DNA from 2 places in the Clostridium nitrophenolicum genome. Region 2 is predicted to be linked to the other one. Evidence: riboswitches for the same ligand, from Rfam matches in the RefSeq annotation. Region 2 holds a riboswitch; the other holds the start of a gene.

Region 1 (5,330 bases), 270 kb from region 2:
CTTTTCCCAGATCAATAACTTTAAATCCGTAGTTTTCTAAAAGAACCTTAACAATATTTTTACCGATATCATGGATATCTCCTTTAACTGTTGCTAAAACTATCTTACCTTTTTCTATATTATTTTTTCCGCTTTTAATCATGTTTTCTTTAATGACTTCAAAGGATTTCTTAACAGTTTCTGCAGACTGAATAAGCTGCGGCAAGAATATTTCTTTTTCATCATACTGCTCACCTACATAGTCCAAAGCAGGTATAATATACCCATTTACTATCTCCATAGGATCTTTCGTCTTTAAAAGCTCTTCAGTACTTAATACTGCTTCCGCTTCCATTCCATCAACTATTATTTGCTTTAAATCCTTAGCGCTTTCCCCGGAAATAGTTTTTATTTGCTTTTCACTTTTCGTCTCAAGACCTTTAGCTGAATATTTATTAATATAATTCTTGCCTTCCTTATCTATGTTTGCAAGTGCTTCAAATGCATGTATTGTTGCCTTCATTTCCTCATCAGCACTGTTTATAATTGGCAGATCAAGTCCTGCTTGAAGTGCCAATGCGAGAAATGTTCTATTTAATAGATCTCTTCTTGGCATGCCATAGGATATATTGCTTACTCCAAGGACAGTTTTAACTCCAAGCTTTTCTTTAACCAACTTTATGGCTTTTACAGTTTCTAAAACTTCTTTCTGCTGCGCTGAAACAGTTAGCGCAAGGCAGTCGATAATTATGTCTTTCTTATCTATTCCATAATTTCTAGCTTCATTAACTATTTTTTCTGCTATTTCTAATCTTCCTTCAGCGGTATCTGGAATACCATTTTCATCTATAGTAAGAGCTATAACGCATCCACCATATTTTTTAACTATAGGAAATACCTTTTTCATAATCTCTTCTTTTCCATTTACAGAGTTTATAATTGGTCTACCATTATAAACTCTAGCACCTGCCTCTAATACTTCTGGATTTGGACTGTCAATGTCAATAGGGAGCTGCACTACCTTTTGAATAGCTTTCACCGCTTTAATCATCATTTTTCTTTCATCAATTTCTGGCAAACCTACATTTAAGCCTATAATAGCTGCTCCTTCTTCTTTCTGTTTTACAGCCTCGGCCTGTATATAGCTAACGCCTTCTTCTTTAAGTTCTTGTTTGTAACGTTTTTTCCCTGTAGGATTTATTCTTTCACCAACAAGGTTTATCTTGCCATCTAAGATTATAGTTTCAGTACCAGAACAAATTGCCGTAAAGTTCTTAGGCTCCCTTTCTAAAGGTAGTAGTCCTTCTACAGCCTTTAAGGATTCCTTTATAAACTCAGGATTTGTGCCGCAGCATCCACCAAAAATTTGCACACCCTTCTGTGCCATAATTCTTATATATTTAGCAAATTCATTAGGTTCTATATCATAAACAGTTTTTTCTCCATCATATCTTGGAAGGCCAGCGTTAGGTTGAACCATTACAGGAATAGATGCATATAGTAGAATTTCATCTATAATAGGCATAAGTTCTTTAGGCCCCAAAGAACAGTTTACTCCGAGTGCATCAACTCCTAACCCCTCTAGTACAAATACCATAGTCTTTGGATCTGTGCCCATTAACGTTCTACCATCCTGTTGAAAAGTCATTGTACAAAATACAGGAAGTGAACTATTCTCTTTTACCGCAAGTACAGCAGCCTTAACTTCATACAAATCAGACATAGTTTCTATTAGAATTAAGTCCGCACCTGCTTTTTCTCCAATTATCACTTGTTTTTTAAACAACTCATAAGCTGTTCCAAAGCTTAGAGTACCTGTTGGTTCCATAATTAATCCAGTTGGACCTATATCCAGCGCTACTAATTTGTCACCAGCTGCTTCTCTTGCAATATTCACTCCTGCAGTAATTACCTGTTCAATAGAGTATTCATAGGAACTGTACTTTAATTCATTTGCTCCAAAAGTGTTTGTAATAACTATATCTGAACCTGCATTAATATACTGCTTGTGTACTTTCTTTATTATTTCCGGATTTGTTATATTAAGAGTCTCTGGCAGCTCCCCAACCTTAAGTCCCTCTTTCTGAAGCATAGTTCCCATAGCTCCATCGAAAAATACAAATTTATTATTAAATCTATCTCTTAATAAAGTTTTAAATGTCATAAAAAACCTCTCCCTTTTTACTTTGTTTATATTAGGAATTAACTATCTTACGAAGTTCCTGTATATTTTCCATAATTTCTTTTACAGCATTATGTTTATTCATAGTATATAAATGTATCCCTTGAACATCATTACTTATTAAATCAACAATTTGTTCGGAAGTATATGCTATTCCCGCCTCTTTTAGTGCCTCAGGGCTATGCTCATATTTATCCATGATTCTTTTAATTTTTTGTGGAATAACTGCACCAGATAGGGTTGCTATACGTTCTATTTGTTTTTTATCTAATACAGGTATAATGCCTGTAACAATTGGAACATTTATATTATTTTTATACAACTCTTCTCTAAAATTATAAAAGTTATCATTATCAAAGAAAAGCTGAGTAATTAAAAAATCTGCGCCTTTTTCTACTTTTTCTTTAAGATACTCTATATTTTTTCCTATATCAGCACATTCCACATGTCCCTCTGGATAAGCTGCTGCAGATATGCTAAAATCTTTTCTTTGTGCTATCTCATAAATTAAATCCTTCGCATACTTAAAACTTTCTTTAATTTTAAAATCCTTAGGAATATCTCCTCTTAAAGCAAGCACATTACTAATATTATTTAATTTTAAATCATCTAAAATACTATTAATCTCTTCTCTAGAGGAAGTTATACATGTAAGGTGTGCTATAGTTTCTATGTCGTATTTATTTTTTATAATTGAAGCAAGTTCGATTGTTCTACTTCTGCTGCTTCCTCCTGCACCATAGGTTACACTAATAAAATCAGGGTTTAACTTTTTTAATTCTTCAATAGTGCTATTAATACCTTCAAAATTTTTATCATCCTTAGGTGGAAATAGCTCAAAAGAAATAGTCAATCTTTTATTTAAAAATATATCTTTAATAAACATATACAATTCTCCTTTACTTTTAACGATTAAATAAAATGAAACTCCTTCTCCTTTCGTCGAATGAGTACTCACTTAGTAAGCGATCATCTCAAAATCATAGATTTTGGATGCCTGCTTATAATAAAAAGGCTACTTTCCCATAAGAAAAGTAGCCTTAAATATCTTTTTGGAGACTTCCAAGCTATTTTCTTATCTATCAGAATAAAAAATATTCTGCAGGAATTGACACCGATACATTCAAAATTAATGCCGGTTGTCGGGCTTCATAGGGCCAGTCCCTCCACCGCTCTTGATAAGAACTTTTTATTTAATTCCATTTAACGCTAATAATAATACTTATTAGTTTGGTTGTCAATATATTTTTTCTACGACTTATTTTAAATCATTAAATAAGTACTAACCAAGGCATTAGTTGTTCTTAATAAGCTACGTATTTTTAATAAAATGCTAATTGAAGTTTTGTGATTTTTCACTAAATTATTTAATTCACAAAATAGCATATGCATAATTATTTAATTAATTAAATAATTTTTTAGTATGAAATTTCCAATTAAATCAAGGCTTGATGCAAGTTTTGAAATTTTTCATTTCAATTATTTTCAAAAATTGTATTGACAAAGTATAGTAATTCCTGTTATGATTTCATCAATCGAATACGGAACTTCTTATCAAGAGAGGCTGAGGGACTGGCCCTATGACGCCCGGCAACCTGAATATTTATTATTCAACGGTGCTAATTCCAGCAGGTTAAATACCTGAGAGATGAGGAGCTGGGGAGAAAGTGTATCTTCTTGCAGTCTCATCTGCGAGAAGATTTTTTTATTTTAAATTTACAATTAAGCTAAATCTAGCTTCATCCCTTTATAAATTACAAAACTTTAATATAGAAGTTCCGTCCAAAATTAATTTAAAAACAAATTATTTTTTAGGAGGAATTAACAATGACAAAGAAATTATCCTTTGACACTCTTCAAATACATGGAGGACAACAGGTAGATAGTGCTACCAAATCAAGAGCATTACCAATATATCAAACAACTTCTTATGTTTTCGACGATGCACAAGATGCTGCAGACTTATTTGATTTAAAAAAATTTGGAAATATATATACACGTTTAGGTAATCCAACAAATGACGTTTTTGAGCAAAGAGTTGCCTTACTCGAAGGCGGTGTTGGAGCTGTAGCTACTGCTTCAGGAATGGCAGCAATCACTTATTCAATATTAAACATCGCTGGTTCAGGAGACGAAATAGTTGCTGCTGCAACTCTTTATGGTGGTACTTATTCCCTATTCGTTCATACCTTTAAGAATTTTGGAATTAAGGTTAATCTTGTAGATCCAGACAACCTAGATGAGCTTGAAAAAGCTATAAATGAAAAAACAAAAGCCGTTTATATAGAAAGTATAGGCAACCCAGGAATCAACATAATTGACATTGAAGCTGTTGCTGATATTGCTCATAAGAATGGTATCCCTCTAATTGTTGATAATACCTTTGCATCACCATATCTTTTAAAGCCAATTGAATTTGGTGCTGATATTGTTGTACACTCCGCTACTAAATTTATTGGTGGTCATGGTACATCAATAGGTGGTGTAGTTGTTGATTCAGGAAAATTCAATTGGGATAACGGAAAATTCCCTGGTCTTATAGAACCAGATGAAAGCTATCACGGACTTAAATATGTAGAAACCTTTGGAAACCTAGCATATATCCTAAAGGTTAGAACAGCTCTTTTAAGAGACTTAGGGGCAGCTATCTCTCCATTTAACTCATTCTTATTAACGCTTGGACTTGAAACTTTATCCTTAAGAGTTCAAAGACACGTAGATAACGCTAAAAAGGTCGCAGAATTTTTAAGCAATCACCCTAAGGTAGAATGGGTAAACTATCCTGGATTAGAAGGAAATAAATATTATGATCTAGCTAAAAAATATCTTCCAAAGGGACCTGGTTCTATATTCACCTTTGGAGTAAAAGGTGGAGCTGAGGCAGGCAAAAAAGTAATAAGCCTAGTAGAAATATTCTCACACCTAGCTAATGTTGGAGATGCTAAATCACTAATAATTCATCCTGCTTCTACAACTCACTCTCAGCTTGATGAAGAGCAGTTGCTACAAGCAGGAGTTAAGCCTGAGCTTATAAGAATTTCCATAGGTATTGAAGATGCAGATGATTTAATTGCTGATCTTGAAAATGCACTAAATCAAATTTAAATATAAAAATTTTGTGACACAAAATTTTTATCAATTGACAGAGGACAATTGACAATTGACAGTG
Region 2 (5,330 bases):
TAGCTGAGCATCTGCATTTGCTTTGTCAGAAATATTTTGTGCCCCTGCTAGTCTAGACCTTGCATTAGCAACATCGGTAAATATTTTTTGTTCCTGTGAAGCATATCCTTTAACAGTTTGCACCAAATTGGGGATTAAATCAGATCTTCTTTGAAGTTGTGTATCTATATTAGATTGTGCTGCATCCACTCTTTGTTCAAGTCCTACTATAGAGTTATAACTACCTATTAAAGGTAAAAATATAATCGCAAGTATACCTAAAATAATCAAAAATACTTTTAGCCCTTTATTCATTTATTTCACCACCATGTTAGGATATTAGTATATTTATTTTAAGGATTTTTTAAATAAATATACTAAATAAAAAAGGCCATTTTCTTAAATTAAGAAAAATGGCCTTTAGCAGCAAAAATTCATATTTTCTTTTAATATATAAGTAAAAAATTGAAAAACCTCTTTTATCACTACTATAACTGACAAAAAGGTTGTATTTGTTGAACATTATAAAAATGAGTTCTTATAAACTATTGTTTATTTAAATAAAGTACATAAAATTATTTACTTCATTTTTATATTTGTTAACTAAATTCTCTAATGTAATATTATCAAAATAATCATTAATATTTTTATTTATTACATTCCATAAGTTTTCATTTATGCATCTTTCTAAATCATCCGCAGCATTTGTATTACTAACATCTACTAAATCTAGATCTCCTTCTAGAGTTCTTAATATTTCCCCAATAGTTATTGTATTGGTAGACTTTGATAGAGTATAGCCCCCTTGAGCCCCTTTTCTTCCTATAACTAAACCACTTTTTCTTAGTGTTGAAAAAATTTGTTCTAAATATCCTTCTGAAATATTTTGCCTTTCCGAAATACTCTTTAATGTAACTACTTCAGAATTAGAATACATAGCAATATCAATAAGTGCCTTTAACCCATATCTACCTTTTGTTGAAATTTTCACGTAATCACCTTTCTTACTATTCTATATTTTAAATAGCATTATCACATACCAATATTATTATATAAATAGAAGATTCAAAAATCAATTTTTTAATTTTATATCAACAAAACGTATTTTAAAATACTCTAGAAATAAAATAAAAGTACACTTTTACACTAATTGCTTTATAAAACTAAAGACCGCTAATAAAAAACAACTAACTTCTATCTCGATGTAGAAATAGAAGTTAGTTTACATAGTTTTGCCCTGTTTCTTATGTATTAAACCAATTCTCCTTGACATAAGTCCACCCATTCAGCATTAGTAAATCTTCGAATATTTTCTGGAGATATTTTCAATGCAGTTGTTCGTGAACCAGCAGCTGGATATACAAAATCAAAATCTTTTATGGATACATCTACATAAACTTCTAAAGGATTTTTTAAACCAAATGGACATACTCCACCTACTGGATGGCCAGTTATCTCTTCCACTTCATTGAAATCAAGCATCTTAGCTTTTGTTTTAAAAAAACTCCTAAATTTTTTATTGTCTATTCTAGCGTCACCACGAGTTACAACTAATATATCCTTCTCCTTTAATTTGAATGCCAGCGTCTTAGCAATAAGTTTAGCTTCTACTCCTATAACTTGCGCGGCCAGCTCCACTGTAGCTCCACTGTCCTCTAATTCAAAGACTGGGTCTTCCAGATTTCTTTCCTTAAAAAAATTTCTTACATTTTCTACACTCACTTTAATAGCCTCCTTTTTATGTTTCAAAGCCCCATTGTAATTTTATTAAATCTTATTTTTGATAACTTCACCAATTATTTTAAAGCCTTTCTCTATGTCTTCTTTACTTACTCTTGAAAACCCTAATCTTAGAGTATTGTATCCTCTATTATCTGTATAAAAGATATCCCCTGGTGTAAAAATAATTCCATTCTCATAGCATTTCTCTAGAACTTCTCTAGATTTAATATCATTCAATTCTATGAAAATATGAAGACCACCTTCTCCAAAAAGCTTATTAAATGGAATATATTTTTTAGCACATTCTACTGCAAACTCATATTTCTCTTTATAAACTTTTCTAGCTTTTTTAATATACTTTTCAAAGTTTCCTCCACTAAGATAATCATAAAAGATAGCCTGATCTAGTGAGGACGTGTGAATATTCCTGCTTCTTTTTACGCTTTCTAAGTAGTCTATAAGCTTCTTATCAGCTAGAATCCATCCCACTCTTATTCCTGGAAAAAGTATTTTTGAAAAGCTTCCTATATATATTACACTATTTCCCTCACCACTTAATGATGCAATAGGTGAAACATGTGCTCCTGAATATCTAAGTTCTTCATTAAATCCATCCTCAATTATAGGTACATTATGGACTTTTAGAGCCTTATATACCTCAACTCTTTTTTCTACTGACATTACTACACCGGTAGGATTATGATATGATGGTATAAAATAAGATAATTTAATTTTGTTTTTTGAAAGCTTTTCTTTTAATTTATCTATACTGACACCATCATCTTCCATGTCTACCCCTATGACTTCTAAACCATGAAGTTTCATAATTTTTATAGCAGTATTATGAGTAGGATTTTCACATAATATTTTATCTCCTTTTTCAGTTAGACTGGATAATATTAAATTGAAACCCTCAGTAAAACCATTTGTAATAAGTATATCTTTACCTTCGATATTTGCACCTTTATTACTCATATATTTAAATAAGTATTCGATTAAAGGCTTATATCCCTGAGCATAGCCATAATTTAATATCTTCTCCCCTTCTATTGAAATTCTATTTAGGAAGGATTTTTTGAACTCCTCCACATCAAAAAGACTTTCATCAGGGGCTATACTTTTAAAGGATATCATACCTTTTTTCCACTTTGTTTCATGTTTTATTATATCCAGTTCTTCTGAAGCTTTTGCATAGCTATTTATATGACTACTCCAATCTACGGTCCATTTTTCCTGAAAGTTCACTTTTACATCTGATACAAAAGCTCCCTTTCCTTTTTCCATATATATAAAACCTTCCTCTTGGAGAAACTCATAAGCATTAATCACAGTATTTCTGCTGACATTTAGAATTGAAGCTAATTCCCTAGTTGATGGAAGTTTCTCTCCACTTCTTAACATTCCTCTAAGTATCAACTCACTTATATGGTCTTTTAGCTGTATATACACAGGTGTGTTTTTATCTAATTTTATATCAATAAACATAAATTTTCACCTCAATTATATTTTCACATAAATGAGGTGATAAATAAAGATTTCTAGCTAAAAACCTATGTTAAAATGCTGGTATTATACTTCCTTTGTATTTATCTTCTATATACTTTTTAACTTCTGGTGAATTTAATGCTTTAGATAAAGCTTGAATGTATGGTTTGTCTTTATCTTTCTTTCTAACTGCAATTACATTAGCATATGGTGAATCTTTTGATTCTATTGCAATAGCATCTTTAGTAGGATTTAGGTTTGCTTGAATTGCATAGTTCGTATTGATAACTGCAGCATCTACATCATCTAAAACTCTTGGAAGTTGTGGTGCATCAAGTTCTTTAATTTTAATATTCTTTTTGTTTTCAGTTATATCTAATTTAGATATTAGCTCTCCATCCTTTAACTTTATAAGTCCAGCACTTTGTAGTACTTTTAATGCTCTTGCTCCATTAGTTGGATCATTTGGTATAGCTATTTCAGCACCATCTTTAAGCTCTTCTAACTTTTTAGCCTTCTTTGAATATACTCCCATTGGCTCTATATGAACTTTAACTGTATAGTCTAATTCAGTATGTTTTTCTTCATTAAACTTAGTTAAATAAGGTATATGCTGAAAGAAGTTTGCATCAAGTTCTCCATCATTTAAAGCTGTATTTGGTGTTACATAATCAGTAAACTCAACGATTTGAAGATCGTAGCCTTCTTTTTGAAGTATTGGTTTTACTTGTTCAAGTATCTCTTTATGTGGTACAGGCGTTGCACCTATTTTTATCACTTTTTTAGTATCCTTATTAGATGATTCCTCTTTTTTCTCTCCACATCCTACTAATGCAAAAACAAAAATTAATGATATAACAATTGATATAATCTTTTTCATAATTAAATTACCTCCTAGTATTTTAGTCTTAATAAATCAAATTTTAGTTTATCCGATGTCTATCGCCACTAACATCCCAACTTCTTAAAGTTGGGGATAAGTGGCGCTACGACCCTGGATAACGGCTTCTAAGCTTCAGATGGAGTTTAAAACTCCACCTGAATCCAAGAATCCTGTTTATATGGTTTTGCAAAATCTCTACCTTCAAAGGCAGAAACAGCTATTTTTAACGGCTAAGATGGACTTACTAGCAATTATAAGAATATAAATATTTTTTCGGCCGGCCATATTCTTATGAATTGCAAAATTAAAAGCCCGAGGAAAACCTCGAGCTTGAAACTCATCGTTATCCTCATCTCTCAGCCTTCGCTGCTGGAATTGGCACCAATGTATTATATAAAATAATACTGGTTGCCGGGCTTCATAGGGCCAGTCCCTCCGCCTCTCTTGATAAGTAAGAATTGTTATTCAATTTATTAATTTACATTATAATAATCTAAAAGCTGCATGTCAACACTTTTTCATAAAAAAATCTCCTCATATTCTGAGGAGAGTCTTTGATCTTGTAATCATTACTATCTACTTAGATTAAGTTTTAATTACCTTACTTCTTTTAATGAAATTTCTGTTATTTGATCTAATAATTCAGTAAATGACATGTTTACAGCCTTAGCACTCTTAGGAAAAAGACTATTTTTAGTCATTCCTGGAAGCGTATTAAGTTCAAGTATATAAGGTACTCCATCTTTTATTATCATATCAACTCTTACATATACATTGCACTTTAAAACCTTCCAGCAATCTAATGCCATCTCCTCTATTTTCTTTTGAAGACCTTCTTCAAACTGAACTATAATTTCATCTGAGCCACCATCAGCATATTTTGCTGTGTAATCAAAGAATTCTGCCTTTGGCTTTATAGCAATTATAGGCATCATTTTTCCATCTAGTATACAGCAAGTTATTTCATCACCTTTTATATACTTTTCTATCATAACTTCGTTATCATAGTCTAACGCTAGTCTTACTGCGTTTTCTACATCTTCTTTTTTCTTAATTAAGTTTGTAGCTACGCTAGAACCACCACTGTTTGGTTTAACAAACACAGGATATCCCATTTTGTCTATATAATCATAGTCTATTTCTTCTACGCTTCTAACGCATAGCCAATCTGCAGTGTTAATTCCTGTTGATCTTAATACCTTTTTAGTTATATCCTTATTCATACATACACCGCTGGTCAAAGGTCCACAACCTGTGTATG

Evidence for each region. A riboswitch is a leader RNA that binds a small molecule or an ion and turns the genes downstream of it on or off. The one in region 2 is predicted to bind S-adenosylmethionine.
Region 1: it holds a riboswitch for S-adenosylmethionine, as region 2 does, so the genes downstream of both, metF (methylenetetrahydrofolate reductase [NAD(P)H]) here and ACZ5N4_RS02865 (MetQ/NlpA family ABC transporter substrate-binding protein) in region 2, are expected to answer to the same signal.

The regions. Positions count from the first base shown of each region.
Region 1 covers NZ_AP042469.1:359,985-365,314, reverse strand. The annotation lists gene ACZ5N4_RS01665 (homocysteine S-methyltransferase family protein) at 1-2,143, opposite strand, end outside; gene metF (methylenetetrahydrofolate reductase [NAD(P)H]) at 2,175-3,047, opposite strand; SAM riboswitch class I at 3,234-3,346, opposite strand; SAM riboswitch class I at 3,710-3,816, shown strand; gene ACZ5N4_RS01655 (O-acetylhomoserine aminocarboxypropyltransferase/cysteine synthase family protein) at 3,989-5,266, shown strand.
Region 2 covers NZ_AP042469.1:633,496-638,825, reverse strand. The annotation lists gene ACZ5N4_RS02885 (LemA family protein) at 1-294, opposite strand, end outside; gene ACZ5N4_RS02880 (RrF2 family transcriptional regulator) at 536-970, opposite strand; gene ACZ5N4_RS02875 (YbaK/EbsC family protein) at 1,231-1,701, opposite strand; gene pdxR (MocR-like pyridoxine biosynthesis transcription factor PdxR) at 1,747-3,186, opposite strand; gene ACZ5N4_RS02865 (MetQ/NlpA family ABC transporter substrate-binding protein) at 3,257-4,069, opposite strand; SAM riboswitch class I at 4,416-4,523, opposite strand; gene ACZ5N4_RS02860 (D-alanine--D-alanine ligase) at 4,666-5,330, opposite strand, start outside.